2 regions of the Haemophilus sputorum HK 2154 genome follow, and region 2 is predicted to be linked to the other one. Evidence: riboswitches for the same ligand, from Rfam matches in the RefSeq annotation. Region 2 holds a riboswitch; the other holds the start of a gene.

Region 1 (16,274 bases), 220 kb from region 2:
TAGCGCGCTGCATGCGGGTTATGACCAACATCAATAATGACTCGTGATTTAGGTTGCTGCCCTTGAAAATGGGCAAAATCATTTGCGGTTAATGTCTGAAAACGCCCTGGCATTTGGGCTTCTGCAATCGCTTCCATTATCATTTGTTCACTTATTGAAAATGGCAACTGCGTTAAAACAGCCAGCGCTGTCCCGACATTGGGTACAGGAATTAGCGGCTGAGGCAAATTGTCGAAACAAAGCGTATTAGATTGCCATTGCAAGCGGTCATTTTTTTCAATGATTTGCCAATCTTCTCCACGATAAAAAGCGTGACATTGCAACTTAATAGCGTAATCACGAATACTTTGTGGGCAGTCTGGTTCACCAATTACAACAGGAATATTAGGTCTAAAAATGCCTGCTTTTTCACGCCCAATCACTTCTCGGTTATCGCCTAGGAAAGCAACATGGTCTATATCAATCGAAGTAATGACTGCAAAATTTGGATCAACAATATTGGTTGCATCTAAACGTCCACCAAGACCGACCTCTAGAATCACAACATCTAATTTGGCTTGTTTAAATAGCGCTAATGCGGAAAGTGTACTAAATTCAAAATAACTTAACGAAACCTGCTTCTCTTTTTGAATCATCGCAAAGGTTTTAACATGCCATTCATCTGGGAGTAATTCACCTTGAATGCGTACACGTTCGTTATAACGAATTAAATGTGGAGAGGAATAAACGCCAACGCGTAAGCCCGCTTTCATCAGCGCGACTTCTAATAAACGACAAGTCGAACCTTTGCCATTTGTACCAGCCACAGTAATGACATAAGGCGCGGGTTGTAGTAAATCGAGTTGCTCGGCTACTGAACGTACACGCTCTAACCCCATATCAATAGGCTTTGAATGCGCATGTTCAAGGTAATTTAACCAACAGGCTAAGCTATCCGTTTCTTTCGGAGGAATTTTGGTGTTCATAATATATCCTAAAATAGAAAAATCCCTGTAAAAACAGGGATTTTATATCCGTTTTATTAATTAAGCCGTAGCGTCTTCTTCAACGATTAACTCGCCCGTTACCACTTTAAATGGTGAAGGTTGGAATGTCAGTTTCGCACAAAGACGAGCTAAAGTATCGCGCATCTCTTTACGTGGAACAATCATATCAATCGCACCATGCTCTAATAAAAACTCAGCACGTTGGAAACCTTCTGGTAATTTTTCACGTACAGTTTGTTCAATCACACGAGGGCCAGCAAAACCAATAAGTGCTTTAGGTTCTGCGATATTGATGTCCCCTAACATAGCAAGACTTGCTGAAACACCACCTAATGTTGGGTCCGTCATCACAGAAATATATGGCACACCTTCTTCTTTCATTTTGGCTAAAATTGCACTAGTTTTTGCCATTTGCATTAAAGAGAATAATGCTTCTTGCATACGAGCACCGCCAGATGCAGAGAAACAGATAAACGGAATTTTTTCTTCTAACGCTTTTTCTGCAGCACGAACAAATTTCGACCCAACTACTACGCCCATTGAACCGCCCATGAAAGCAAAGTTAAATGAAGCAACTACCACAGGCATTCCGTGAAGTGTTCCACTCATCACAATAAACGAATCTTTTTCACCCGTTTCTTTTTGTGCAGCACTTAAACGATCTTTATATTTTTTGAGATCTTTAAATTTCAACACATCTTGTGGTTCTAATTCTGCTGCGATTTCTTGCGCAGAATTTTCATCTAATAATTGTAATAAACGCGTACGTGCGTTGATTCGCATATGGTGGCCACATTTTGGGCAGACTTCCATATTGCGGCGTAATTCTTCACTATATAACACTTGTTCGCAGTGGCTGCATTTTGTCCAAATACCTTCAGGCACTTTAGAAACCCCTGAAGAAGTATTGCCACTTCGACCTAAAATTCTGTCTAACCAGCTCATATTTTTAACCCTTTTTTATGAGAAAAATTGGCGCTATTAAAGCACAAATACACTTATTTTAAAAGCCTTTGCATACTGCTCCGCTTTGTTAGCATTGGATTTGTAAATTTCTTACTAAAACAGACCGCTTGTATTATGAAAAACACTCCCAAATCGGACGGCAGCTCTGCGGTAACGTGAGCCCTCTGCCTAATTCTATCCAGCCTGTAGGAAAGTGAAAATCTGAACCACCAGAAGCATAAAGTTCAAACTCAGCTGCCCAGCGAACAATGAGTTGGCGTTGGTCTGGTGTTTGTCCACAGCCAGAAACCTCAATTCCATCGCCCCCTGCTGCTTTGAAATCTGTAATCAAGCGGCGAATCCATCTGCCTGTTAATTTATAACGTAATGGATGTGCAATACAAATCACGCCTCCAGCTGAATGAGTTACTGAAATCGCTTCTTCTAATGAACACCAGCTTGGTTTAACGTAAGCAGACTTACCTGCACCTAAATACTTCTTAAAAGCATGTTCAATGTTGCGAACATAACCTTGCTCATACAAAAAACGACCGTAATGCGCACGGGTTACTTCCCCTTCGGCAAGCGATTTTGCGCCTTCATACGCATTTGGAATTCCAACTTTAGCCAGTTTTTCTCCAATTTCAATCGCGCGAGTTGCTCTTAATTCGGCTTGTTTAGCCAGTAGCGTGATCATTGCTGGATGATGTTCATCAATATTTAATGCGGCAAGATGAATATTTTTTTCTTGCCATACCACAGAAATTTCAACGCCGCTAATAAGTTGAATCGGCAGATTTTCTGCCGCTTTTTTAGCCTTACTAATGCCAGCGGTAGTATCGTGATCAGTTAAGGCAAGCATTTCTACACCTTGGCTAACCGCGCGTTCTACTAATTCAGTAGGGCTTAATGTTCCATCAGAGGCATTGCTATGAGAATGTAAATCAAACTTCATCAGTTAATAATCCTGCTCGGATAAAAAATTGTTTATACGCTTCCACCTTTTTAGCCAAACTTAATGGATAAGCGCGAGATGTGGATGGTAAGCGATATAAAAATAATGGTCTTTTGCTATCAAACGGATAAGCAATACATTCGTTTGTTTTGGGCGCTTTCACTTTTTCAGGTAATAGACCAAGCAATGTATCGGTTGCTAAGCCACCAGTGGTAAAAATCCATTTTACATGAGGCAAGGTTTTTAACAATTTAGGCATATCCACAGGTTCAACAATTTTCAAGTCTTTATCTGATGCATTGCCTTTTAAGCGAATAGCGGTTTGAGCTGAAGAGCAAAGTGCAATGCCTTTTTCGCGTAAAAAAGCCTCAATACGAACTGGATCAAAACGTTTTTCTTCACCTACGCGAAAATGATCAGCATTTTGATAAAAAACTAGCCCCATAATCCGCCACATATCATTTTGGAAATTAGGGTAATGAAATTGCATACAACGTTTCTCATTGGTTGGTGGAAACGTTCCCATCATCACTACTGTGGCATTTTCAGGCAAAATAGGCTCAAACGGATGATGTTCTAATTCATGTTCAGCTGTCATTTTTCTTCCTATTGAATCAGGGCTTTTAGCATTTTGAGTTTTTCAGCTTTGTTTACGTTTTGTTCAGCAAGCTTATTCAGATCGTTCACCAAATTGGGCTGACTTTCTATTTGGTTAGCTAAAGAAATCGGTGTTTCAGTCAGTTGTTCTGCATAGGCTGCTAGAGATTCTAGTAATGCTAATTTTTCTGGTTGTTCTTGGTATTGCGTAAATAATGCCGCTAATGAATTAGTAAAACTTTCGGTTTTCTCATCAATTTTTTGATGACAATATTTCTGCCATTTTATTTGTTCAGCACGGCTGAGCGTTTCAGGAAAATGTCTCGCACGATAATGAAATAAAAGCGGTTCTACTCGTTCATCCGCAAATTTTAGCCCATGATGCGCTAATTCTTCTGGCTTAAGGCTACGTAAAATAGCCATGTTATTTTTATCTGCTGCGGAGAAAAAACCTTGATAAAGCGTTGTTTCTACATTCTCACTTGCTGAAAATTCGCGTGTTTGGGTAAAAATATCTGTCACTTTTTCGCGTATAAGACTTTTATTGGCTTTGAGCTGTTTTAAATTTGCTAAACAAGCTTCACGATCAATACCTAAACGCGCTGCGTTTTCCGGTAATAGCACTTTAGCGGGGGCTAAAATTGGGCATTTATTGATATGCACCCCTTTTAGTGGTACTGGGTTTACGCCTTCGGCTAACGCTTCTCGTTTGGTGTAAAGACGTTCCCGCAAAACATCAGCTGATTCTGTTAATAATGGTTGAATATCGCCAGTTAAATCACAACAAATCACTTCATTCTGATTAGTTGGATGCCAAGCTAATGGTGCAATCCAACTGATATTGCTGCGGGCATTGCCAAACATACCAGAAACATGCACTAATGGCGTCATTTCTGCCGTATCAATCAGTTTTTCCGTTTCTTTTTTACCACGATGCGTGAAGAAAAAATCAAACAATTTCGGCTGTTTGGTCTGAATGAGTTTTGCCATAGCAATGGTGGCATAAACATCTGACATTGCATCATGCGCATTTTCATGTGCAATCCCATTTGCTTTGGTAAGTTGATCTAATTTGAAACTTGGTAACCCGTTTTCATCATGTACCCATTCAATGCCTTCTGGTCGAAGTGCATAACAGGCACGTACCACATCTAATAAATCCCAACGCGAATTCCCTTGTTTCCAACTATATTCATAAGGATCAAAAAAGTTACGAAAGAACGTATAGCGGGTCATTTCATCATCATAACGAATGTTGTTATAACCGATAATACAAGTATTAGGTTGGCTAAATTGTTCATGAATACGCGCAGCAAATTCAGGTTCGCTTATCCCTTCTTGATTGCATAATTGAGGAGTAATACCCGTTACCATCACGGCTTCTGGGGTAGGTAAATAATCTGGCGTTTGTTTGCAATAAAACATCACTGGTTCACCAATAATATTAAATTGGTGATCTGTGCGAATCCCTGCAAATTGTGCTGGACGATCTGTTGCAGGATTCACGCCAAAACTTTCGTAATCGTAGAAGAAAAAAGAAGGAGTATTCATGAGACTGACTAAATAAAAAAATTAGGCAGATTCTAGCACAAATCTGCCTTAACAAGCGGGTTGATTTTTAGGCTTTTTTACAAATTAGCGAACAACCACGGCTGTACCACTCGCACTAATTACAAACATATTTTTAGCACCCATCGTGGTGTAATTCACTTCAATGCCAACTACCGCATTTGCGCCTACGGCTAGTGCACGTTTAGCCAGTTCTTCTAGCGCTTCTTCCCTTGCGCGGCTTAAGCGAGATTCATATACACCTGAACGTCCACCAATAATATCGGTAATGCCAGCAATAAAATCACGCACAATATTTGCACCTGCAACTACTTCACCAAATACAATCTGTTTATATTCAACAATTTGTTTGCCTTCAATTTGAGGCGTCGTCGTTAAAATCATGGATATTTCCTTTAATTAAAAAATTTAACAGTATTTAATAAGTATAAGTTCGATATAAAAAAGCGCCAACTAAAATGCACAACATAATAAGAATTTGAATTAAGCGTTTTTTAGTAAGTTTTTCAGCGGCCATGATGGCTCCTTCTTTATTTTTGAATGCCAATTATTATGGGCGAAAGCTGCAGAAAATGCTATATTTTGCAAAACTTTCTGAAAATTAAACCGCTTGAGGAGCCTTTATGCAGACTAATATGGATCAGTTTCTAGAAATTATTGCCCAACTTCGAGACCCAGAACATGGCTGCCCTTGGGATATTAAACAAGATTTTAACTCTATGCTGCCACATTTATTAGAAGAAACCTATGAAGTGGCAGAAGCAATTCATACTCAAGATCGCAGTGCACTACGTGAAGAATTAGGCGATTTATTACTTCAAGTGGTATTTCTTAGCCAATTAGCGAAAGAAGAAGGAACTTTTGATTTTTATGATGTCTTAAGCGATATTCATCAAAAAATTGTTTATCGCCATCCGCATGTTTTTGGCGATACTAAAGCAGCAGATAGTGATGAAGCATTAGCGAATTGGGAAGCACAAAAAGCAAATGACGCTAAACACCAACAGCATGAATCTATTTTAGATGATTTGCCATTTGCATTGCCGGCATTAACACGTGCCCATAAAATTCAAAAGCGATGCGCAAAAGTTGGATTTGATTGGGATAATCCGCAAGATGTTTTAGCTAAAGTAGAAGAAGAGCTAGACGAGGTCAAAGCTGAAATAGCCAATTATCCGACTTCTCAAGCTGCATTATTCGAAGAATTAGGTGATTTATTATTTGCGACGGTAAATCTTTGCCGCCACTATCAGCTTGAAGCAGAAAGTGGGTTACGAGAAGCTAATGCTAAATTTGAACGACGTTTCCGCAAAGTCGAAGCAGCAGTAAAAGCGCAAGGAAAAGCGGTTTCTGAATGTAACTTGATGGAACTTGATGCGATTTGGCATCAAATTAAATCTTTAGAATGAATTGACAATTCTCTTTTTAATTTGTAAATTGCAGAAATTATGTTATGTAAATGCATAATTTTTAGCAATTGACATTGCAATTTTAATGTAAGGAAATAACCATGTCGAAAATTTTACTCGTTGATGATGATGTAGAACTTACAAATCTTCTTGCGGAATTATTATCTTTAGAAGGTTTTGATATTCACGTTGTTCATAACGGTCAAGAAGCCTTGACTGAACTTGAGTTACAAACCTACGACATTATTTTATTAGATATCATGATGCCTGTGTTAAATGGTATTGAAACGCTAAAACAACTTCGTCAAAAACTTACTACGCCAGTGTTAATGTTAAGTGCACGTGATGATGATATTGACCGCGTACTGGGTTTAGAGTTAGGGGCGGATGATTATCTACCGAAACCATTTAACGACCGTGAATTAGTAGCACGCATTAAAGCTATTTTACGTCGTACTGCTGGTAACAGCCCGCTTGCAACGGATGTAATTACGCCATCTTCTCAAACAGCAGAAGAAAATAGCAAACAACTTTCATTTGGTGGGGTTGAATTACATCCTGGTCGTCAGCAAGCGATTTTTGAAGGTAAAGATTTAGATCTAACGGGCACAGAATTTGCACTTTTACAAATGTTGATGCGTAATCCAGGCCAAATTCTTTCACGCGAATTATTGAGCCTAGAAATTTTAGGTAAGCGTCTAACACCGTATGATCGCGCGATTGATATGCATATATCAAACCTGCGTAAAAAGCTCCCTGAGCGTAACGATAATTTACCATGGTTTAAAACTTTACGTGGGCGTGGTTATTTACTCGTAACAGAAAAATAGTAATAAAATCCCTCGACTAACTTCGGGGGATTTTCGTTTTTTTGCTTATTTGTTGGAAATATTTATGCAAACATTAAAACAATACCTTCAAATACTCCTCTCTTTCCGTCATTTTTTAGCCTACCAGCTATTTATTTATTTTGGGCTAGCCTTTTTAGTCGTGCTGACTATCGCCTTTAATATCTCAAAGCTCGATGATCGGGAGTTTACCGCTCTTAATGAAACGGAAATCAGCTTTTTTAATACTGAAAGCAAACATGTGCAAAAAGTCTATGATTTAGATGACATTTTTGAACAAGATCTTTCTATTCGTACCCCAGGTGGGTCTAGCGTTATCTTAGTTGAAAAAAACTCTGGCTCTGTCAGCGGTATGGATCAAGATAACCTCAAACCCCTTTTGGCTTTTTTATATCGCGCGGAAGAATCTGGCGTTCCATTAGCAAGAAGTTTCGACCACTTACGCATTAACGGGCCATTTATTGTTAAAACCCCCAAACGCGAATATAACGAATATTTTATTCAAACGGTAAACCCACAAAAAGAAGGCTTTAATGAAATTTTCGACTCGCCATGGTTAATGAGCGTGATTGTGATGTGTGTTGCTTTCCCAATTCTCTTTTTCCTTTCTTGGCGTATAACCCGCCCTGTTAAAGAATTGCGTTTAGCCGCGAATGCAATTGCATTGGGGGATTTAAAAACCAATCCTAAAATTGAAAAGCAAGGTATTAAAGAGCTACGTGATGTAGGACGAAGCTTTAATCAAATGGTGACTGCTCTACAAGATTTAAACCAATACCAGCAACGATTATTAGCTGATATTTCGCATGAGTTAAAGACACCATTAGCTCGTCTACAACTCGCCGTTGCAATTATTCGTCGCCGTAATGGGGAATCCAGTGAGATTGACCGGATTGAAAACGAAATCCAAAAACTGAATACAATGATTCTTGATTTACTTTCGCTTTCTCGCCAACAAGTAAACAGCCATCTCGCACGTGCTAAATTCCCGGTTCAACAAATTTGGTTTGATATTTTAGAAGATGCGAAATTCGAAATGAATGAAAATGGCTTAGCGCTTGAAATTCATAATCATATTCCACCCTCTGAACGCTATTACATCAATGGTAATTGCCAACTTTTAAGCAGTGCAGTTGAAAACGTGATTCGCAATGCGAAAAAATATGCAGAAACGCGTGTTTCCGTTGTACTCACTATTCATAAAAAGAATTTAGTCATTGATATCGAAGATGATGGCCCTGGTGTTCCTGAATCCGAATATGAACAAATTTTTAGACCATTCTATCGTGTTGATGAAGCCCGCGCTCGTCAAACAGGTGGGACAGGATTAGGTTTAGCGATTGTATTAAATGCGGTACAACAACATAAAGGAACAGTGGTAGCTTCGAAAGCAAGTATTGGTGGCTTACGAGTAGAGATTGTTTTACCACTATGGATAGACTAACTTAGTGCTAGGAACTTGATTCAAGAGATTTTGGACAGGATTAGGTTTAGCGATTGTATTAAATGCGGTACAACAACATAAAGGAACAGTGGTAGCTTCGAAAGCAAGTATTGGTGGCTTACGAGTAGAGATTGTTTTACCACTATGGATAGACTAACTTAGTGCTAGGAACTTGATTCAAGAGATTTTGTCTAGAACCGTACCTTGCAAAATACCTAAAAAATTTAACCGCTTGTAAAAGCAACCGTTAAGATGAAATTGATAGAAATTGAGAAGCTAAATAAATACTTTGGAACAGGCGAAAACCAAGCGCATATTCTTAAAGATATTAACCTTAGCATTGACCAAGGCGACTTTGTTGCCATTATTGGCGCCTCAGGTTCAGGCAAATCCACGTTGATGAATATCATCGGATGTTTAGATACGGCAAGCAGTGGTGTTTGTCGTATTGATGGCAAAGAAACCATTGCGATGAATGCAGATGAGCTTTCAAACTTACGCCAACGCAAATTTGGGTTTATCTTTCAACGCTATAACCTGCTTGCTGCATTAAATGCGAATGAAAATGTTGCACTTCCAGCTGTATATGCAGGAATGCCCTCGCGTGAACGAAAAGCACATGCAGATGCCTTGTTAGATAAACTTGGTTTGAAAGAAAAAACGCAAAATAGGCCTAATCAGCTTTCTGGCGGGCAACAACAACGCGTCAGTATTGCGCGAGCACTGATGAATGGTGGCGACATTATTCTTGCGGATGAACCAACCGGCGCACTGGATTCAAAAAGCGGTGAAACCGTTTTAGAAATCTTACAAGACCTTCATCGCGAAGGACACACCATTATCATGGTTACCCATGATCCTAACATTGCTGCAACAGCAAGTCGTGTCATTGAAATTAAAGACGGGCGAATAATTAAAGATGAACGCCAACAACCTTATCAACATCAACAAAAACTAACAAAAGGCGAATATCGTGCCCCCCGATTTTGGGATCAGCTTGTTGAATCCTTCAAAATGGCAACAAGTGCAATTATGGCGCATAAATTACGCGCATTATTAACTATGCTAGGGATAGTTATTGGTATTGCCTCCGTGATTTCTGTTGTGGCGCTAGGGCGAGGCACACAGCAACAGGTATTGTCTAATATCAATAGTCTTGGCACAAACACCATGACCATTATGAATGGTACTGGATTTGGCGATAGACGCGCGAATTTAACTAAAAACCTCACCGTATCTGATGCAGAATTACTCAATAAACAAGGATTTGTTGATAGTACTACGCCTTTAAGCAATCTCAGTGCTACGGTAATTTATGGTAATACCAATGTAACTGGCTCAGTCAATGGCGTAGGAGAACAATATTTGAATGTTAAAGGCATGAAGATGGTTTCAGGGCGATTCTTTAATGACAGTGAAGTGAAAGAAGCTGCGCAAGTAGTCGTGATTGATGCTAACACACAAAAAGATTTGGGGATTATCGCACCAGTAGAAGGGAAAGTGATTTTAGTCGATAAAAAACCGCTGAAGATCATTGGTTTAGCGGAAGAGTCAAATAATATGCACCAAACCAGCCTAAAACTTTGGACGCCTTATACCACTTTGATGCAACGTATTTCTGGCGAAAAGCATATTGATTCCTTAACAGTAAAAGTGAAGGATGAGGTGGAAAGTCAAACCGCTGAAAAAAGTGTAATTTCATTGCTTAGCGCAAAACATGGTAAGAAAGACTTCTTTATCATGAATAGCGACACCATTAAACAAACCATTACAAGCACCACAAATACCTTAACGCTTCTCATCTCTTCTATCGCGTTAATTTCATTAGTGGTAGGCGGAATTGGCGTTATGAATATTATGTTAGTTTCTGTCACAGAACGCACTAAAGAAATTGGCGTAAGAATGGCGATTGGTGCTAAGCAACGTAATATCTTGCAACAATTCTTAATTGAAGCCATTTTAATTTGTTTATTAGGCGGTGTGATTGGGATTCTGTTGGCAGGTACGATTATCACGCTGTTTAACACCTTAGGTTCTAATTTCAAAATGTTACTTTCATTAGAATCTGTTGTACTAGCAGTATTCTTCTCTACGTTAATTGGGGTTGTTTTTGGTTATATGCCGGCAAAAAATGCCTCTAAACTCAATCCAATTGTTGCCCTTTCGCAAGAATAACGCTCAACCAAACAAATAAAGCTCGGGAATACCGAGCTTTATTTTTGCAAAAAATTATCTAAATTAAACCGCTTGTAATCCGCAATCAATTTGGGCTAAAAGTTTTTTCTCTTCTTCTAAATCAGCGAAAACTAACGGATTTTGTGTTAGAAAGTCTGCTTCAAATTGTAATTTCCAATCATTATCGGCAACGGATAATTGCATTTCTTTCGGCCTAATGGTGGCTTGACGTGCACGATTAAGTAACACCGCGAGTCTGAAAATACGCAAAATCGAGAGTATGTCACGGTTTTTGTAACGATTTATACGCTTAATTTCGGTTCGTTTAAATCCTTTTTGATGGAAATACATTAACACTGATAACAAATGTTGCTGTTCAGAATCAAATCCAGCTAAGGTGCTGTTAGCAATAATATAGGCTGAATGTTTGTGCACATTATTATGGTTAATAACCAGTCCTATTTCATGTAGCAAACTCGCCCATTTCAGCATGGCTTTAAGCTCTTTCGTTTGTTGGCGGTTTTGCCAATCTTCAACCTGTTCAAATAAGGCTAAGGCCGTTTCTTCTACACGATTTGCTTGTGCCTTATCAATGTTAAATTGCTGGGCTAGCGCTTCTGCCGTACGTTGGCGAATATCACCAACTTGGAAACGTTGCTCCAAGCCATACATAACCCCTTCTCTTAACGCACCATCAGAATAACGCATCGAACGCAATTTAAAGGTATGAAATAATGCCAGTAAAATCGCAAGTCCCGGCACTAATACATCTGCTCGCTCTTCCAGCAAGCCTTTTAGCTGAATAGCCGATAATGAATTAAATTTTAAACAGTTTGCAATAATCGCTTTTAAACGTGGCTCAGTAATTAAGCCATCACGATAGCCGTTTGCCATCAACACTTTAGAAACTGTTTTAATCGTGCCAGATGAACCTAATACATGCTCCCAGCCAAGTTCGCGATATTCTGCTTCTAAATCTTCTAATTTTTCCATCGCCAATTGATAAGCAGCTCGAAAACGGGATTCTGTTAATGCACCATTAGGGAAAAATCGCTTGGCAAAACTGACACAGCCCATGTGTCGGCTTTCAGCACGTAAGGGGTCAAAATCATCCCCAATCGTCATTTCCGTTGAGCCACCGCCAATATCAATCACAAACTTTCGACCTTTTTCAGGTTGGGTATGGCTTACACCCGCATAAATTAAACGCGCTTCGTCTTGACCAGAGATAATTTGAATAGGGAATGGAAAAACTTTTGCTGCTTGTGCTAAAAAATCAGCATTATTTAGTGCACGGCGTAATGTATAGGTGCCAACAACTCTCACATTTTCTGGCGAAAATCCTTGTAGTCGATCGCCAAATAATGCTAAACAATCAACACCGCGTTGAATCGCTTCTTGGCTTAAGATACGATGTTCATCTAACCCATCCGCCAAACGAACACGACGTTTAATACGAGATAGCACTTGAATTGATCCATTGACTATCCGAGCGACAATCATATGAAAACTGTTTGAACCAAGATCAATGGCGGCAAATTCACGAAATCCGTTTGAAGAAGATGGTTGAGAAAACATATCAAGCCCTATTCAATTAAAGAGAAATAGTCGAATTTTAGCATTTTTAGCTTAGAGCATATAGTTCTTGCCATTAAATTTGCGCATTTTTATGCTTTATTTGAGCAATTTTTCTATAAGTAAGAAAACATTTTGACGAAACTGCAGAAAAGGAATAGGATTTCATCAGTTATGTTTTATTTTTAATACCCCACTAAGAGGATCATTTTATGGCCGAAAACAAAAAACAAGCCTTCCAAGATATGCTCGATTATGTGCATCTTTATCGCTTAAAAAACAAATTGCATCGTGAAACTGCCGATAACGACCGTAAAATCCGCGATAACCAAAAACGCGTATTGTTATTAGATAACTTAAATCAATACATTAACGATAATATGAGCGTAGAAGAAATTCGTGCCATTATTGCAAATATGCGTGATGACTACGAAAACCGCGTTGATGATTACATGATTCGTAATGCAGAATTATCTAAACAACGCCGCGAGATTCGTCAAAAAATGGCATCTCATAAGCAAACTCCTGCAAAAGCAGACTAACATTCTTCCTCCAAGCGGTGGATTTTTCACTTCATTTTGCAAATCTTTGAGAAAATACTACCGCTTGCTTTGTTTGTTCTTTGAACAATTATCCACCTATCTAATATTTCTACTTGACTCTTATTAAAAAAGGCGTATTTTAATTGATGTTGTCGCAAGCCAAACGTTTGCGGCACAGAGAGGCGCATCACTCAGGCAACTTAACTTTAGGCAACTAGGGCTGTATGACGGTTAGGTGATGGGAGTGTTTGCCGAGGTGTGAATTCACTAGACTGGAATGAACATCGGCTGAGTCAGGTTGAATCCTATCAGCTGTCATTTGATTTTAATTCAATCAAATGGAGTGCTCTGATTGAATGGTCCCTACCAATAAATCTACTCAATTTCCTTTCCGAATCTCCACAACAACCACATTCTTTTTTTATTTATTTAGGAATTCTTATTATGTCTAAACTTTCTGTGGCGAAATTTGGTGGTACCAGTGTTGCAAATTTTGATGCGATGTCGCTTTGTGCGAATATCGTAACAAATGACCCAAATACCCGTGTGGTCGTGTTGTCTGCATCAGCTGGCGTAACCAATTATCTTGTGGAATTAGCTAACGGTTGTGAAAAAGAACGCCGTGATGAAATCTTAGAAGCTGTACGCACCATTCAATACAATATCATTGATAAATTAGCTGAACCAAGTAGTGTTCGTGCTGAAATTGATACCGTATTGGCGCATATCAAATCATTAGCTGAATCAGCAAGCCTTGCCACTTCAGCAGCCTTAGCCGATGAACTTATCTGCCAAGGTGAAATGATGTCTACCAAAATCTTTACTCAATTATGCAAAGAACGGGGTTACCCAGCAGTATGGCTAGATGTGCGTGAATTGATTGCCACTGATAGCCAATTTGGTAAAGCAGCACCAAACGATGAAAAAACAAAAGCGCAATCGGATGCTTTATTAAAACCATTGATTGCCGAAGGCAAAGTGGCTATTACACAAGGCTTTATCGGTCGTGATGAAGAAGGTAAAACAACCACACTTGGTCGCGGTGGTTCAGACTACTCTGCAGCGTTATTGGCTGAAGTGTTAGATGCAGACGATGTGTTAATCTGGACAGATGTTCCGGGCATTTATACTACTGACCCTCGTGTAGCACCAGCGGCAAAACGTATTGATACCATGGCATTTAACGAAGCTGCAGAAATGGCAACGTTCGGTGCGAAAGTGTTACACCCAGCAACTTTATTACCGGCTGTACGTAGTAATATTCCTGTTTATGTTGGCTCAAGCAAAGCGCCTGAACAAGGTGGGACTTGGGTAACGCGCGATCCACAGCCTCGCCCAACTTTCCGTGCGATTGCATTACGTCGCAACCAAACTTTAGTCACGCTATCTAGCCTTTCTATGCTGCATGCGAAAGGTTTCCTAGCAAATGTTTTTGCTATTTTAGCCAAACACAATATTTCAGTAGATGTCATTACCACTTCTGAAGTGAGTGTCGCATTAACGCTAGATAAAACTGGTTCCGCATCAACCGGCACAGACCTGCTCTCTCCAGCATTATTAGAAGAACTCAACGACTACTGCCATGTACAAGTTGAAAATGATTTGGCTTTAGTTGCAATCATTGGTAATCATCTACATACGCAAGCCGGTGTGGCAAAACGTTTATTCCACACGCTTGAAAATTACAACATTCGCTTAATCAGCTATGGTGCAAGCACCAACAACGTTTGCACACTTGTTAAAAATAGCGAAGCAGATGAAATTGTTCGTTCATTACATGCAGCATTATTCGAATAATGTTTAAATGAGAATAATCTAAAAAAACAAGCGGTAGGATTTTGCAAATGTTTTACAAAATTCTACCGCTTTACTTTTGTTGTGTACTAATACCTAGTATTTTCTATCCCATTCTGAAGTTAAGAACATTTTTGGTGCATCTTCTTTTTGCAGAATTTGATAATAATAGTCGTATGCTAGAACATTTTGTACATATCCACGGGTTTCATAATACGGAATAGAAGCCACAAACACATCAAAATCTAGCTTATTTGCACTTCTTGCTAACCATTGGTCTACTCGCCCCGCCCCCGCATTATACGCAGCTGCAATTAACATACGATTATTCGGATACCGTTGATTTAATTCCGCCAAATGCGTTGTTCCCAGCATAATATTATTAAATGGTTGGAATAAATCATTTTCGCCATTAAATGGTAACCCATTCTCTTTCGCTGTTTTTTCTGCTGTTGTTGGCAACAGTTGCATTAGCCCCATGGCATTCGCGTGCGATTTTACTTCAACATTCCACGCACTTTCTTGTCGTGCAATGGCTTGAGCAAAAGTTTTGCTAATCGGCTTATCTTTTAAAGCAATTTTAAACCAATCAGCATACGCATCTGGTAAACGTAAGAACAGGTAATCAAAAGCTTTTGCTTGAATCGTGCCCTCAACGGCCAGTGCATACCATTGTTTTTGATAAGCATAGAGTATCACACTAAGTTGTTGATTTTTTGGTAACAATTTTACCAAGTTAACCCATTCATTTTTAGCTTGTGCATGACGTTTTAAGGCGATGAGTTCGGCAATACGATCTAACTGCGGTAACTTGGCTTTTTCTTCAGGAGTCAATTCAATCACAGCGACTGAAGGCGGCTGATACAGTTCGCCTAATTGTTGCGCGGCTAACATTGGATAAAATCCACGCTCGCCGACCATCTCTTTGAATATCGCCTTACGTTTTTCTAAATTAGATTCATTTTTTGCCGCCCAATAACGCCATTCTAGTTTCTGTTTTCCTTCATTAGACAGCAAATCTAGCCATTTTGCAGTATCCGTTTGTTGCCATAATGCCATACGGATACGGCGCTCGGTTAAATTATCTGCTTTTAATGCCTCAATTTGACTATCGCGCCACTCCACAAATTCAGGAGAAACACCATCAAACAGATGGTTTAAATAGCTAATTTTCCAATTATTCAGTGTTGGCGCATCTAATTCCAGTTTCGTTGCCCAAGTTTCCAGCAATTCAAAACCAGGTTTGCCTTCTTCTGGTAAAGTTTTGAGCCATTTTGCAAATGCTAATTTAACCACTTGCTGACTTTGAGGATTTACTTCAGTATTCTCAATAAACTTAGGCAATGTTTGTGGCTGATTAAACAATTCGACCACATTAGCTAACCATCCGTTTAATGCCGGATTATCTGAATTCAGTGCTTGTAATGCCTCTTTT
Region 2 (16,274 bases):
TATTTATCTCGATTAAATATTACGTTTGTGCCAGGCCAGGGCTATATATTTCAAAGTATGGAAGCTGAGGTATTGCTAGAAAAGTAAGAAATAATAAGGGAATGTATGAACATTCCCTTAAATTTTGTAAAAAACTTGAGAAAAATGACCGCTTTAAAGATTAAGCAATATTTTCATAGAACACATTTTTCAAAAATTGCGTATGTTTATCTAAAATACTAAACATCGTTTCGCGATCTTCGCCAAATCTTGAAGGCCCATGATTAGCGCGAACTTTGTCATAAGCCGAAAAGGCAATTTCAAACTCTTCAGTGGTTAATCTAATTGATTTTTCATGCAGTATGCGACTGAGTAAACTCACTTCTTGAGATTGTAATTCTGGAAATAAATGATGTATCCATAACTCCATAGAATATTGAACCGCCTCGCTTAATTTCGCGCGCTTTTGGCTTTCTTGTTCTGAATGTACCCGATAAAATAATAGAGGTTCAGGCAAGTTCGCAAATGTTTTTCCGTTTAATGCACATTGTATCCACATATGAAAATCGGGCGCAGTAGAGGTTTGTGCATAATTAAGCCCTAACTCTTTGATACTTGAATGTCGCCACATTACAGATGGGTTAATCATATGGCCACGGGCTAAAGAAAAATGTGCTTTTATATCTTTATCTAAAAGAGGGAGATCACTAATCGCAGGTGATTTATCTGTCTGCTCATGATTAAAGAGCACAGCATTGCTTCCTAAAATATCAATTTCAGGATGATTCTCTAAATATTGAATTTGCTTTTCAAAACGGTGGGGCGCACAAATATCATCGGCATCCATACGGGCAACATATTCAACATTCATATAGTTAAGTATATCTTTTGCTAATTTCCCTGCTGAGGGTTCCCCTTGATTCTGAGTGAAATGATAAACACGCAAACGAGGGTCTATTTTTGCATAAGATTCAAGAATTTTACTTGTATTATCTATTGAGGCATCATTAATTGCGAGAATACAAAAATCCTGAAATGTTTGATTCAACAAGGAATCTAAACATTCAGCTAGATAAGCTTCTGCATTGTATGCCGGTAAAATGACAGCTAATTTCATGTGTTAGTTACTATTTCTTAAAAGTTTGATTTTAATCAAATTACTAACATACGACAGCTGATTTTATGAATTGTTCTGATAGTTCTAAAATTTATATATCATAGCGATAACAAGCGGAAAAGTTATTTCAAATAAAGGGCAATAGCTTTTTACAAGCGGTTAGATTTATTCACTATTTTGCAAAAACGCAGTCAAAACCAACCACTCTTTATTGCTGCTAGGCAGTTTTCTTATCTATAACTTAATGGTTGATAGGTAAATTTAATATATCTGCAATTTCTATTATGCGAGGCGCGGCTGATTTTGGGCAAACTAAGCAATAGAAATTATCAGAACCCGTATCAACATAAAGCAAAGTATAATCACTTTTTTCTTCTACTTTAGCCTTAATACGTGCAAACTCATGCTTTGCCTCTTCGAAAGTGATTTCGAAAGTTTGTTCAAGAGACTCAGAAAGAAAATGATTGAGTGAGTCATAATCAATTTTCCAGTCATCTTGGTAGCAATGTAGATAACTTCTGATAAGTTCTAATTTAGCATATTCTTCATCGAAATCTTCGTCCTCATAGATATCACCAAATGCGATCATTTTCTCTCGACATTTTTCAAGGTCTTTATTTAGCCATTTATAGAGGCTTTTAACTTGCTTAATATATTTTGCTTTGATGTATTTTTTCGTTTCAAGCAACGTAATTAATTCATCAAATAAGGCTTCTTGATTGATTTCAGTTTCACGTCTGTCAATGCTATCGCAAATCAAATCGACGGCTTGTTTTAACAAAGCAAACTTGTAATGTTGTTCATCAAGCGGTTTGGCATAATAAATCGCTGCCATTAAATTAGAAATAAAAAGCTTATCAGCATGTTGTAATGAATATGCGGCATCTCTAATAGGTTGCCCAGCAAATAACTCAATTCTTTGCGGAAATTCAAATTCAGTTTCTTTAATAATATGTTCATATTCCTTATGCGGTTTTATGCCGAACCCAATATTTAAAAAAGAATAGCCAGAACCATTAAAAAATTCTTCTCGAGAAGCAGGTACGAATCCCATTGGGTTACAGAATTGGCTTTGTAAATCATACATGTCGCCGCCAAAATCTAATTCCTTAAATTTTTCTTTGGAATAATCATCCCAATTGTCGGAATAGTAAAATTGATAGGCATGGATAGGCGTTTCAAAGAGGGTGTTTTTGACGTCGATACATCCATCTTGTTGCGTTTGAAGATAACGTTCAATTTTTGCGAGTTTTTGATCTAATAGAGAGAAATCTTCTGGCTTTTCAATCGCATTAAACACGGCATTAACTGAGGATAAAAATTGCTCATAATGTGGACTATGTTGATTAAATGGCTTTGCCTGTATCATACTCTGAAAAAGGTTGTTCGCTTGATCCGTTTCGGCGAAAACGAAGCTATCCTGATCGGGAAAAATAAAAACTCTAAAAAGTGAGCTATCTGTTGGGTTTAATTTAAAATCAATAGAAAGAAATAATTGAACCCAATTTTCTTCTTCAAATTCTATGCGCGTAATGCAAGGCAGTTTCATTGTTTTTGTCAGAAGCAACTCTAGAGGTTGGTATAAATCAGATAATCCCGTATTTTCTAGCAATTCAGATTCATCTAAATTGGCTTTACCATAATGCCAATAGGTTGCGATTGCCATTGGCGCAACTTTGTGATTTCGGGCAAACAACCTCTCAGGTGGTTCTTCTTTCGCCTTAAAATATTGAAAGATTTTGTCCAGTTTGGTTGTTAATGTTTGGTCTAATTTATCAGCGTGTTGTTTAGATTTAAAAAACATAATAAAAATGCTCAGTTTAAAAGAGATTATTCATAATATTCATATTTCTTTGTGGTTTTATCTAACCATATGCCTTTTTCATCATACATAATGCTTTCAATCACATTACCGTGTTGATCAAATTTATGACGCGTTGTGAGGGTTTCTTCCAATTTTCCGTGTTTGTCAAAAATTTGGCGTTTTAATTCATTGTGATTTTTGTCATAAGTAAAATCTGCTCGTCCCTCATTAAAAGACGTGTTATGTACAAAGTCGCCATTTTCGAGATAACGATAAGTTTCGCAATTACTTTCTTTTCCATTGTCATCAAAGTCACAAGCTTTGATGAGTTTATCGTCCTTGTAATGGAATTTTTTCGCATGGCCGTCAATAAGTTTTGCATAATAAACAGCTTCAGAGATGAGTTTGCCATCTTTGTCATAAACTCTTTTGATGTAATCTTCTTGGAAGTTCGGCTTTTTCGGCTTTTTGCCTACATAGGTGATTTCTAAAATGATACCCGAACCATCGCTGTTTTCTTGATAGCGGTAGAGTATTCCATGAGTCTCTTTATAGATATCGTAACGAATTTCTTCTAATCGATTGTTTTGATCATATCGATAATTCGCAGTCGTTTTATCGAAATGTTCAGACTCGCCAGTAACATCTTCAGTTTTAATTAAGAAACCTTGTTCGTTATAAAATTGACGAACATCGTTCGTGACCACCTCTCCTTCTGCCGCTTCAGGATTATCTTCCGAATGTGAAATAACAGATTTCACTTTGCCTTGTAAGTGATTCGCTTGCCAATCAGTTTGCACAGGGAAAAGTGCGAAAGCAGAGGTAGAAAGGCTGGCGAGAAGGGCAGTAAGTAAAAATTTATGCATAGTCGTTCCTTTTATCACAAGCGGTCGGATTTAATAAATGTTTTGTAAAAAACGCTGAAAAATAACTACTTGTTTAAGTTGGGTAAATAGTTGATTTAAATGTTATACTAATTTTAATAGGTTTTAAAGTGTAGTGAAATAATCTCGCTTTTTTATAAGGCAAACAGATTAAAAATGTATTCAAAAAAGTGAAAGTTTAGCGCTATCGCTTAGAAAAACATCATACACAGATATATTGATTAAGAGAGATATTAGGATGCAAAGGTTAAAGACATCACTGAAAAGATTTTTATGGGTAATTGGCATATTGTTTGGCGTTGTTTATCTGTTATTCATTTTGAGTTATTTCGTATTTTTTGTTTGGCTTCCTTCGCGCTCACATGAAGGGGAACTTCGAGCAGTTCAATCAAAAGATAAACCCTATTTAGCAGGTGTTGAGGCGTTACCTCAAAATGCGTTAATTTATATCTCAGAAGATACGGCTGTTCCAGAATTATTGATTGCCGAAGAAAATAATTATTTTCGTTGGGGCGGTTTTTTGTTAAATAAATTAGGATTAAATCGTGATATGGTAGCAATCAATGATTCGAATATGCGATTTGTTGAGCCAGCTAACTATGAAACTGCGCCTAATATGCCCGAAACATACGTTATTAACGGACAACCGTGTTTAACTAAAGGGGGATTTAAGTTTTTAAGAACCAGCGGTAAACGCCCGTCAATGCATTATTCAGATTTTACTTTAGTGACGTGTGATATCGCTGAAGGTGAAGTGATTTTGCCTAATTTCCGTTTAAATGGCGAAATGGTATCGTATCAAAATCGAGAACTCAGTTATACAGGCTTGTGGAGCAAGGATGGGTTAATTAGTCTGGCGGTGCCTCAAGCCTACAGTTATGACGGCGGTTTTACGACACCAAGGTTGCAAATTCCGTTAGCAAACGATAAGGATACGCTTCAGATTTTAACCTATTTTACGGATCTCAAAAATCAAGCCAAAGCAATTTTAGCGATTTATAATATGTATGGTAATGGCATTAACAGCCAAGAAGATTTTGTGCTAGGGCAATGTCGTTATAATAAGCTCATTACAAGCATTCTAATTACTGAGCTAACAGAAAAAAACGCGCGTTGGCATTTTGAAAGTGATGATAAACAACATCCCATTTCAAAGGAATGTAAAATACAAGTATTGCCCCTTCAGTTAGTGAAAGATCCAGATTTTAATAGAGGAAATTGATGGAAAACATGAAAAATCACCCTTTAGTTGTCGCACTTAGCATTGTGCTTGGATGCATAGTGGTATTTGGCGTGGCAATTTCTTGGAATAAACGCCAACAATATAAATATGAAGATGTGAGTTTGCAGGTAAAAGCATTGACTCAAGAAGAAATAGATTACTTCACAAAAGAAGGTATTGCGAATATCCCCGTAGGGACAATGCGATCAAGTTATCCTGATTCGGATAAAATTGATAATATTTTTATTCCAGAGGAAGGTGATCTTGGTTATTTTTCATGGGGGCCTTTTAAGTTAGATCGTTTTTCTCTGTATCTAGCGGATAGTCAGTCAATTATGCCTAAAGGAATTGTTGGTGCTGCCACTTTACCAGAGATTTTTGAAATAGATGGGCAAAGTTGTTTAACGGAAGGTTTGACCTTTGAGCGAAAAGCAGAGGCACAAGAAACTAGCATTCACTTTGAAGATTATGAGTTACTTGTCTGCTCTGTGAAAAATCAAACCATCAATACCCCACAAGGGAAATGGCAGATTGCTAAAAATGAACCAATAAGAATGCAGCGTAATTATCAGGGGGATCCACTTGAATCAATGCTCTCAGACAAAGCCGCGAGTTTTGAATATAGTATTGATCCAGCGTTGCAAGATAAATCTGATATATCACTTCATTTTCCAAATTCTCCTGAATTAGATGGCGCGATACAAATTCAAAGTCTTTATACCGACAGCGCATTAAATTTGTTAGAAATGAAAGGTGAAATCAGTTTGCATGAACAGAAAGAATTTAAAATTGGGCAATGTGATTATAGCAATTTTATTGGGGTGAGATTGGCGAATTTCACACCGAAAACGCTTGAGTTGCATGTGGTAAATTATCCAGAAGAAGGTCAAGGATTATCTGATAAGTGTACAAAGCATGTTATGCCATATCAGTTAGTGAAATAGCTAGTTCGCAACATCAATTGGTAAATTTTTAGAAAAAAGTGACCGCTTGTAAATAAGACGGCTTGAGTGAGAGAACCAAGCCGTCTTATTCTTTTTCAGACCCAAAAGGATTTTAACCAATATAGCCATTTTTCACCGAAGAAGTAGAAGAGTAGCCCAAAAGCAATAATGGTTAAACCAATCCATTTTGCGGGCGAAATAGCCTGAGTTGGCATACCGATAAGGCCAAAATAGTCAATCGTGGTAGATGAAATCAGTTGCCCAATGATAATGAAAAATAGCATGACACTAATGCCTAATTTGGGCGCTAATAATACGGTAGTAAAGACGGCAAAAGCACCCAGAATACCACCTAAAAATTTCCAAGCAGGTTGTTGTGGTAATGCGCTTAAATGTTGCCAAAGATCCGTTTTCCACCAAGCAATGACAAATAAGAAAAGGGTGCCAACAGCAAAAGAGATGAGAGCTGCAATAATGGCTTCATCACCCATAGATTTGGCTAATTGACTGTTAATCGCTGCTTGCGTGGCAAGGCCTAGTCCGGCAAAAAAGGCAATAAGTAGATAAATAAAATACATACAAACTCCTGTAAGATGCCAGCATTATATCTCCAATCAGCGAGTAGATAAAATGAATAAAAAAATGACGGGCTTGCACCCGTCATTCTACTTTTCAAATTTAGTTAGCTTTCTCAACAGAGAAGACTTCCACTTCAGCTTTTTCAAAAGCTTCATTATCTAATTTACCGGTAATGCGAATTTTGTCGTTTTCGCTTACATTTAAACCATTCCAAACGCGGTTTTTAATTTCCACTTTAATACGTGCTGTACCGTCTGTAAAAATGTATTCGTCGTTATCGATTTGTTGGGTGATGTTACCAACTAAAGTGACCATGCTGTTATCAGCAGCCGATAATGCTTGTTTAACACTCATTGTTTGTGCAGCAGTTTTAGCTTGAAAACCACCTTGATTGTTATTAGCGTTACCATTAAAACCTGCAAAAGCTGAAGTTGATGCGAAAGCTAGTAAAGTAGTAAATACGATTTTTTTCATGTTGATTTCCTCAAATAGATTAAGTTAAGTTAAATTAAATTAAGTTTCTCCGCAAGTTTGCGTTGGGTGTATTAAACCAAAGAAATCTTAAAGAATTCTTAATTTCTAGATTTTTTGCTAAAAAAGTAAAATTTTGATGAAAAGCAACCGCTTGTAAGGGAGAGGAAATAAGGTGGGGCGTTACCAGCGACCCTCGGCACACAGAAAATTTAACCCAGACTGCTTTCTTCCGAACCTGATCAAGTAAGCTAAACCCTGTTGCGAGGAACCAATAACGCCCCATAGAATTATATCGTTAACGCGATATAAGGCTTGTTATTATAGGGGGTTAAGTTAAAAAGGCAAGCGTTAAATCAGAAAATCGAGCAAATCCAAGTGGGGGCAATAGAGAGGTCGGAAGTCTGACTATAAGAAATACTATATCGTTAGCTAGCAATAAGGCTTATAATGGATTCGTGATTTGGCAAGTGCCAACGCCAAATCACATTGAATTTTTATTCATATTTCCTTATTGGCTAGTCATAGATGACTAGCCCTTTTTTTGGTTGCGACTTAGCGTTTAACTAATAATGCAACCGCTTCACACGCAATGCCTTCACTTCTACCTGTAAAACCTAATTTCTCAGTTGTTGTTGCTTTTACATTGACTTGGCTCATATCGCATTGCAAATCTTCTGCAATCGCTTGGCGCATTTGATCGATATAAGGGCGCATTTTAGGTGCTTGCGCAATAATAGTAACATCTACATTGCCCACTTTATACCCAGTGGCTAGCACTTGACGGTAGGCCTCAATCAATAATTTACGGCTGTCAGCATTTTTATATTGCATATCTGTATCTGGGAATAACTTGCCAATATCGCCTAAAGCGACGGCACCTAATAGGGCATCAGTCAGTGCATGTAAGGCAACGTCTCCATCGCTATGGGCAATAAAGCCAGTATGATAAGGCACTTCAACGCCACCAATAATAAGTGGGCGGTCTTCGCCGAAAGCATGTACGTCAAAACCGTGTCCAATTCTGATCATGAATTATTCTCCGTTTGATGAGTTAAATAGAATTCCGCCAAAGCTAAATCTTCAGGGCGGGTAATTTTGAGATTATCACTACGTCCAGCAACTAATGTAGGATGAATGCCTGCAAATTCCATGGCAGACGCTTCATCAGTAATGGTTGCATTGGCTAAAAATGCTGCTTCTAGTGCTTCGGTTAATGGTTTTGCAGGAAAAAACTGTGGCGTTAGTGCGTGCCAAAGTGTTTCTCTATCTTCGGTATGTGAGATTTGCACACCATTAGCACGTTTAATGGTATCTATCGCAGGCGTGGCTAAAATCGCGCCTTGCTCATCGTTGATTTGCAAAAGTTTATCTAAATCAGACCGCTTGAGGCAAGGCCTTGCCGCATCATGCACTAAAGCCCAATCATTGGAGGATAGGCATTTTAATGCGTTATAAACCGATTTTGCACGAGTTTCGCCACCAAAAACCACTTTTATCTTTTCTGATTTAAGTAAGTCAATTTCTTGATAATAAGGATCTTCGGGGGAGATGGCGACAATCACTTTGCTAATTTCAGGATGTGATAAAAAAATATCTAGCGTATGTTCGAGAATAGTTTTGTTTAATAATCGAAGATATTGTTTTGGACGATCTGCCTTCATTCGGCTACCAACGCCAGATGCTGGAATAATGGCGACAATGTTACGAGTGTTCATAAATTAGTTCTGTTTAGGGACAATACGATAGAAGACTTCATCTTGTTTGACCATCTCACGTTCAAGGCGAGCGCGTTCTTCTAGTGCATTTACACCCGTTTTTAAGTCATGAATTTCTGCTTCAATTAAGTTATTACGGGCAGTTAATTTTTCATTTTCTGCTTTTAATGTCGCGACAGTGGTTTTCATTTCTTGATATTCTAGCCAACCATTTTTGCCAAACCAAAAGCTATATTGGAAAAAGGCTAATAAACCGATAAAAAAAACAATAAGTAAACGCATATTCTTCTCTAAATAATGATTTGTAAGCGGTCAAATTTTACCGTGAATTTGCAAAAAGCAAACCTTTCATTTGTAAATTTAAGCAGATTGGGCAAGTGCTTGGCGAATCATTGGTTCAAAAAAGTCGTAATCAACCAAGAAGGCATCGTGTCCAAATGTTGAGTGAAATTCGGAATAATGTACATTGACACCGGCTTCTTCCAAGGCTTGTTTACTTTTATGCAAATCGACTTGTTTAAAGAGCTGATCGCTAGTCACGCCAACTAAAGTATAGTTTGCTTTAATGCGAGAAAGTGCAGCTTTTTCGTTAGCATAACCAAGGCTAGGTTCATAAAGATCTAATGCGCGGAGCAATCTTAAGTAAGTATTGGCATCAAAGCGATCTAAGAATTTTACCCCTTGATAGCTTAGATAAGATTCTACTTGGAAATAGTCGCCCCAAATAGCGGATTGCTGTTTCATTTCTCGTCCAAATGCACGAGCAAGCTGTACGTCTGTACGATAAGTCAGCATTCCTAACATACGTGCAATTTTTAAGCCATTGTCTGGTGATTGCCCTTCATAATAATCGCCCTGATTAAAATAAGGGTCATTAATAATAGCTTGGCGCATCACGTGATTAAAACCAATAGCTTCGGCACTTAGCGTTAAAGAAGAGCAAAGATTGATAATGTTACTCACAAAATCGGGGTAAGAAATAGCCCATTGCGTTGCTTGCATGCCACCGAAAGAACCGCCTGCAACACAATGTAAATGGGGAATCTCTAGTGCATCAATTAAGGCTTTTTGTACATTAACAATATCTTGTACGGTAATGATCGGAAATTGGCTACCATAAGGTTTGCCAGTTTGAGGGTTAATAGAAGCCGGCCCTGTGGTACCTTTGCATCCACCTAATACGTTAGAGCAGATGAAAAAATATTGATTGGTATCGAAGGCTAAACCTGGCCCAATAAAATCTTGCCACCAGCCTTTATTGGCATTATCAAAATAAGGTTCAGCATCACCAGTGAGTGCATGGCATAGCAAAACAGCATTGCTTTTATCGGCATTCAGTTGACCATAAGTTTGATAAGCAACGTCAACGGGAGAAAGCGTTCCGCCTAAGGTTAGCGAGAGTGGTTTGTCTTTAAACAGAGTGAGCGTGTGAGCCATGAGTTTGTCGATACCTTTATATGCAGCAAGAGCGCTATGCCATGAAAAATCTTATGCGGTAAGGTAACGAGAGAACGAACCATTGTCAAGAAATTTTAGACGTCTAAACGTCTAGCATTCTAATTTTAAGCTTGTAATTTTAAAAATGATCGTTATGCTAATTGATCTAACGACAATGAAGTCTATTGACTCCCTTGATTTTAACGCATGACTGAGAGAAAAAAACGATTTCAAATTTTGCCGGAATTTATCCAGTGGTTAAAGCGTACAAGGCTACTACAACGGATAATAAAATGGGTAATAGGGCTAAATATTAGTGCGGTTATCTTGCTGTTATTAGCGGATTTTTTAACCGGTTATATCGTGCGCGATAAAATCTACACTGATATAAAATCGCTTCCTAATTATGAAAATGCGCTAGTATTAGGCACTGCAAAATATTATGCGAAAGGTACACCGAATTTATATTATAAATACCGACTAGAAACAGCATTGGAATTATATAAAAAAGGAAAAGTAAAAAAATTATTATTAAGTGGCGATAATAAAACCCCTTATTATAATGAACCCAAAACGATGAGCTTAGATTTGCGCCGAATGGGAGTGCAAAATGTAGATCTTTCACAAGACTTTGCAGGTTATCGCACATTAGATTCAGTTGTTCGGGCAGCGGAGGTTTATCATCTCCAACCGTTTGTGATTATTACGCAAGAATTTCATTGTGAACGAGCATTATTTATTGCGAAAACACATAATATTGATGCTGTGTGTTTTGCTGCAAAATATCCAGAAGGGCATATTAAAGTTCGCTTGAGGGAGATTCTTGCGAGAATTGGCATGATCTGGGATTATGTTTCGGGCGTCAAGCCAGAAACCTTAGAAAAGGTTGGGGAAGCTATATTGCCAGCAACGACATCAACAAAGATTTCTGAAGACAAATAGGTCAGTAATAAAAAAAGAACAATGTATATTCAAATACATTGTTCTTTTTCATTTTTAATGATTCATTTAGAAATTAGATTGCAAATTTAGATAAATCTTTACCGACTAATTCGCGAGGGGTACGGCCTTGACCAGTCCAAGTTTTTTCGTTGCCATTGGCATCAATAAATTTGTATTTTGGCGCTAAAGGTTTACGTGGTTTACGCGTTTTTACTTCTTGTTTGCCACCTAATAATGCAACTAAATCTTCCGCTGAAATGCCATCTTTTTCTAACATTTCTTTATATTTATTTAAGCCTTCTAAGAATTTTGCATTTTCAGCTTCTTGTGCTTTGATTTCTTCACGCTTTTTGGTAACAACGGTTTGTACTTTTTCAAGTAATGCTTCAAGCTGTTCTAATGTTGCTTCACGAGCGAGTGCACGTAATGTGCGAAGATTAGAGAATTTATTTAAATCAGACATTGTATGCTCCTGTAAATAATAATTTAGATGTTATATCTAATAAGCTGGAATATATTATCTAAATCTTTTTTAAAGGTAAATACCAAATGAAGTTTATTTTTAATGTTAGCTCATCTTCAATAGAAAAATTGGTAAGTAAAAATAACAAAATTGTTTTTCTGCTTGAGAAGTTGTTTCATTTCAGGTATCTTACACCCACCTACAAATTGTAGAGGCGCAAATCCGATAAGTACTTTTTCTGAGTGGAGAACGATGAAGGAAAAGGAAAGGCGTATTTGCCGAAATCAATTAAGCGTCATCTTAATTGGTTGGGGTCGTTACCGAAAGGGACGACACTGTCGAGGCGGCAACTTGCAAAAGTTTCTCATAAATTAACCGCTTCGGAGTGCTACTGTTAGGCTGGGCTTTCCTTTTCCCCTTCCTTTTTTATTTACTTTTTGTGTAAATATTATCAGTAGAATCCTCATTTAAATTGATTTTAACATTTAGAGGTTTTATGAATTTAATCGATTATTCGAGCAGTGTCTGGTCTGTTGTACCAGCATTATTAGCGCTCGTATTAGCTATTGCTACCCGAAAAGTAATTATTTCATTAAGTGTTGGTATTGTTGTTGGGGCATTATTGCTAACTGATGGCAAAATCCTTGATTCATTATCATATTTAAAAAACACCGCAGTTTCTTTATTTTATAAAGGGGCTGAAGAGGGGCTAAATAGCAATAATATCAATATTATTTTATTCTTGGTTTTATTAGGCGTACTAACTGCATTATTAAGTGCTTCAGGGGCAAATCAAGCTTTTGCGAATTGGGCTCAAGCGCGAATTAAAGGTCGTCGTGGTGCAAAATTGATGGCAGCAAGCTTAGTTTTCGTCACTTTTATTGATGATTATTTCCATAGTCTGGCTGTAGGTGCGATTGCGCGTCCAGTCACTGATAAGTTCAAAATTTCGCGTGCAAAATTAGCATATATTCTTGATTCAACGGCTGCACCAATGTGTGTGTTGATGCCGATTTCGAGCTGGGGTGCTTATATTATAACCTTAGTTGCTGATTTATTTGCTACGCACTCTATTACAGGATATAGCCCATTAGGTGCATTCATGACAATGAGTGCAATGAACTTATATGCGATTTTCTCGATTGTCATGGTGTTTGCTGTGGCATATTGGACAATTGATATTGGTTCTATGGCACGTTTTGAACGCTATGCACTGAATCATCAAGAAGAAAATGAAGAAGATGATACAGAGAGTAAAGGGCATGTTCGTGATTTAGTTTTACCAATTATTGCATTGATTATTGGTACAGTATCCATGATGATCCATACAGGTGCACAAGCGTTAGCGGAAGCTAATACGCCATTTAGTCTGTTAGGCGCATTTGAAAATACTACGGTTGGAATTTCATTAGTGGTTGGCGCAGTACTAAGTATTATCGTGCTTACCTGTTGCTTATTTAACAGTAAAAATCTAAGTCTAAAAGATTATTGGCGTTCTTACGGCATCGGTATCAAAATGATGTCAGGCGCAATTACTATTTTATTCTTTGCTTGGATGATCAATAGTGTGGTTAGCGATATGAAAACCGGGATGTATCTGTCTGGATTAGTTGTAGGCAGCATCTCGCCAGCATTCTTACCAGCAATTCTGTTTGTGTTAGCGTCAGCTATGGCATTCTCAACCGGAACCAGTTGGGGAACCTTTGCGATTATGTTACCAATCGGTGCTTCAATGGCAATGCACTCGGAACCCGCATTGATTATTCCATGCTTAGCAGCTGTAATGTCTGGCGCGGTTTGTGGGGATCACTGCTCACCAGTTTCAGATACAACGATTTTATCTTCAACTGGTGCGCGTTGTAACCATATGGATCATGTCACTTCTCAGTTACCTTATGCTATGTTGGTAGCATTAGCCTCTGTATTAGGTTATATCGTTGTTGGTTTTACGCAATCTTCATGGTTTGGTTTTGCGACTACTGCAGTAGTCATGGCAGTAATTCTTTTGATATTTAAATCAAAAGGCACCGAGTAGGTTCGTATCACAAGCGGTTAAAATTTCGTGAGCTTTTGCAAAAATTTATAAAAATCTCACCGCTTGCATGTATAGAAAAGCGTTGTTCTAGTCACATAGAACAACGCTTTTGTTTTTTAATTTGCAGATCGTCAGATGCATCAATCATTTACTGAGATGCCTTGACTCGTCGTCAACCATTTGGAAATACATCTGATTATTTTATAGTATGGAAATAACACATTTTCTATTTCTGTTTTCGTTTTGGATCTTTATTTTGAGGTCAGTCGTAAGGGGAATTAGGATCACTAAGATTTTCATTTTATACTGTGGCAGTTTTACGAATGTCCGTTTAGGATAAACCCACCCAACATAACCCTCACACATAATCCAACATAAATGGGAAAAATTTGGATGAAGTGGGAAGAAATGAGAAAGGTGGAATGAAACAGAGTTACACATAGAGAAAAAGAAAACCCAGCGACTTTTTACGGTCACTGGGTTTGTTTTTTAGGATTGAGCGAACATATCAAATTGCCGTTTGGCAATTTCTTCCTTCTGCACACGCTTCACGATTTTGTAGATCCATTGCAAAGATAAACCATACTTCTTAGCAAGGTAGGCGTGATTATTGCCGGTGAACTCATTGAAAATTTGCTTTTCACGCTCACAGGCGAAAAGCGACATTGATTTCGGCACATACACATTCAAACCGCCCCAGTTATGCCCCGTCTTCAATGCCACAATCATTCCAATATTTTCTGCGGTTTCCGCGTCCATTTCAGGGTAACATTCACGCACAGCCATTACCGTATATTTCGCCAAATCTGCCAATAAATCGGGGGCTTTGGTTTGAAAGTCATTATTGTCAAATTTGGCATCAATCATTATTTACCTACTCGTTTTTTCCACTGTTTTAGCTGCTCAATAATAGCTGCTGTTTGCTCTCTATCTAGCTCACGCCAGTCCGCAATTTCGGCATAATAGCGCTGCACAAACGCATTCAACGCTGCCGAACTACTTTCATCAGCCACTGCTTTCCACACTGCCCACAATTTCCGCTGAACGGCTGAAAGTTGCGGTGTATCACGCGGTAAGCGAATTTTCGCGCCTTTTTGTTGCAGTATTTTGACCAGTTTTACTAAATCTGAATAGCTTATATTTTTTGCCGAATTTTGGTAGAATTGTTGAGATAATAGACTCCGATAAGTCTCATCGTCCATCTTCAACTGTGTTTTCCCAATATGCACCAGTTGCAATAATCGTTTTCTCATCGTTTACCCCTTAAAATTGCTTTCAATCGTTGTAAATTACTTTCCATTTGTGCCTTTTCCTGTGCCATTTCTTCTACATTTTTCGGCGGTGGTGGCGGAAGCTCAGGATATTCACGCCGTGGTAAGGCTTCCAGAAGCTGTTTTGGCGTAGGAAACCAATCGCAAGTCTGCCCAAGTGTCATAAATGCCGTCTCAAACCGCACCTTATCCAACTCCATATCCCACGACTTTTTATAAGTAATTACCTGATACCACGCTTCCAGTGTAGGCTGAATTACCTCTTCCGTCGGTGAATTTTTCAGACGTAACAGCAACAACATTGCTACACCTTGCGCCAGTACGGGTTTTAGCCATTGATTGTTTTGCCCCATTCCAACGCTCCTTTAATTGCGTTCATTTTATTGCTTGCAAGCGGGCGATTTTGCTCGGAATTTTTCACCATCGATGTGCCAACAGGCTTATGGCCCGCAATAATTTCAAACAAATAACCGTGCGACTTCATCGGTAATTTCAATGCTTGCCGATTTGCCATCATCTGATTGATCGCATAAATCCACGCATCCACAGGGGCATCACATTCCACACCATCACGCTTAATCTTGCCCGCTTGAATCATCGGTGTAAGCTCACTTAACAAAGTGGCAACACGGTCAAAGGTGAGCGAACTTTTCGCTGGGCGAAATAGTCCTAAATAGCGAATCAACGCCTCGCCCAGTTCACCACTTACCATCAATGCCGCATTCAGCGCCTCGCTCGCCGCTTGATTGGCAATTAACGCATCCAATGAATGCAACGCTCCGCACGCACTACATTTCACTTTCATTTTTCACTCCTAATTTAGCCATTTCTTTTCCATTGACACCGTGATGAAGTCGGGCTTTTTTGCCTTGTTCGTAACCAAGCGATTTAGAACTATCATCTCGTTCTCGGCTATTTCCTGCTTCACGAGTTTTCCCTTTGGTTAATTGTAGCGTTTGAGTGAGTTTTTCACGTTGTTTTCGCATTTCAACTTTCTCTTCGCTACTAAATACAAATTCTTCAACTACATCATAAACACCCAATGCCCAGCCTTCACAGAATTTATCAGCTCTAGCTATGAGCGTACTGCGTTTCAACCGTTTGCTTTGACTGGCATTAAACGCTTGGCGTGCCTTTTGTAACTGTCGATACAAAACATCAAAGCAATAAGACGCAACCATCGGTCTTTCCTCTTTCCCAAAAAAAACAACGTGCAATTTATTCTCCCCAAATTCTTGCTCGGGATAATGATTAGCGAAATAACCTTCTACACCAAAAGCCTTATAAATTACACCTGTTAGAATATGCACATATCTCGGCGGAGTGATAGAGAATTTTTGTTTACCGTTATATTCTGAAAAAAGCACATCACTTTGATTTAATTCGTTTTCCGCCATTAGTTTTTGAG

What was found. A riboswitch is a leader RNA that binds a small molecule or an ion and turns the genes downstream of it on or off. The one in region 2 is predicted to bind lysine.
Region 1: linked by a shared signal. The riboswitch ahead of lysC (lysine-sensitive aspartokinase 3) and the one ahead of HMPREF1128_RS04645 (Na+/H+ antiporter NhaC family protein) in region 2 are both predicted to bind lysine.

What each region holds. Positions count from the first base shown of each region.
Region 1 covers NZ_ALJP01000009.1:233,173-249,446, reverse strand. Annotated here, with positions in the region: gene folC (bifunctional tetrahydrofolate synthase/dihydrofolate synthase) at 1-965, opposite strand, end outside; gene accD (acetyl-CoA carboxylase, carboxyltransferase subunit beta) at 1,026-1,931, opposite strand; gene HMPREF1128_RS03635 (PHP domain-containing protein) at 2,065-2,886, opposite strand; gene HMPREF1128_RS03630 (hypothetical protein) at 2,876-3,484, opposite strand; gene sbcB (exodeoxyribonuclease I) at 3,493-5,034, opposite strand; gene HMPREF1128_RS03620 (heavy metal-binding domain-containing protein) at 5,119-5,436, opposite strand; gene mazG (nucleoside triphosphate pyrophosphohydrolase) at 5,676-6,461, shown strand; gene HMPREF1128_RS03610 (response regulator) at 6,563-7,291, shown strand; gene cpxA (envelope stress sensor histidine kinase CpxA) at 7,356-8,753, shown strand; gene HMPREF1128_RS03600 (MacB family efflux pump subunit) at 9,006-10,928, shown strand; gene ppx (exopolyphosphatase) at 10,992-12,506, opposite strand; gene HMPREF1128_RS03590 (DUF496 family protein) at 12,716-13,045, shown strand; lysine riboswitch at 13,215-13,402, shown strand; gene lysC (lysine-sensitive aspartokinase 3) at 13,490-14,842, shown strand; gene HMPREF1128_RS03580 (transglycosylase SLT domain-containing protein) at 14,936-16,274, opposite strand, start outside.
Region 2 covers NZ_ALJP01000009.1:450,285-466,558, reverse strand. Annotated here, with positions in the region: gene HMPREF1128_RS04715 (DUF4153 domain-containing protein) at 1-87, shown strand, start outside; gene HMPREF1128_RS04710 (glycosyltransferase family 2 protein) at 161-1,096, opposite strand; gene HMPREF1128_RS04705 (DUF6630 family protein) at 1,338-2,900, opposite strand; gene HMPREF1128_RS04700 (hypothetical protein) at 2,927-3,766, opposite strand; gene HMPREF1128_RS04695 (DUF485 domain-containing protein) at 4,023-5,006, shown strand; gene HMPREF1128_RS04690 (hypothetical protein) at 5,006-5,950, shown strand; gene HMPREF1128_RS04685 (DMT family transporter) at 6,046-6,528, opposite strand; gene HMPREF1128_RS04680 (YgiW/YdeI family stress tolerance OB fold protein) at 6,629-7,003, opposite strand; RNA gene ffs (signal recognition particle sRNA small type) at 7,181-7,278, opposite strand; gene ispF (2-C-methyl-D-erythritol 2,4-cyclodiphosphate synthase) at 7,556-8,032, opposite strand; gene ispD (2-C-methyl-D-erythritol 4-phosphate cytidylyltransferase) at 8,029-8,718, opposite strand; gene ftsB (cell division protein FtsB) at 8,722-9,000, opposite strand; gene metX (homoserine O-acetyltransferase MetX) at 9,079-10,155, opposite strand; gene HMPREF1128_RS04655 (SanA/YdcF family protein) at 10,363-11,097, shown strand; gene HMPREF1128_RS04650 (H-NS family histone-like protein) at 11,171-11,560, opposite strand; lysine riboswitch at 11,762-11,959, shown strand; gene HMPREF1128_RS04645 (Na+/H+ antiporter NhaC family protein) at 12,057-13,595, shown strand; gene HMPREF1128_RS04640 (Mor transcription activator family protein) at 14,085-14,462, opposite strand; gene HMPREF1128_RS04635 (regulatory protein GemA) at 14,462-14,848, opposite strand; gene HMPREF1128_RS04630 (hypothetical protein) at 14,845-15,219, opposite strand; gene HMPREF1128_RS04625 (hypothetical protein) at 15,195-15,671, opposite strand; gene HMPREF1128_RS04620 (DUF2786 domain-containing protein) at 15,655-16,274, opposite strand, start outside.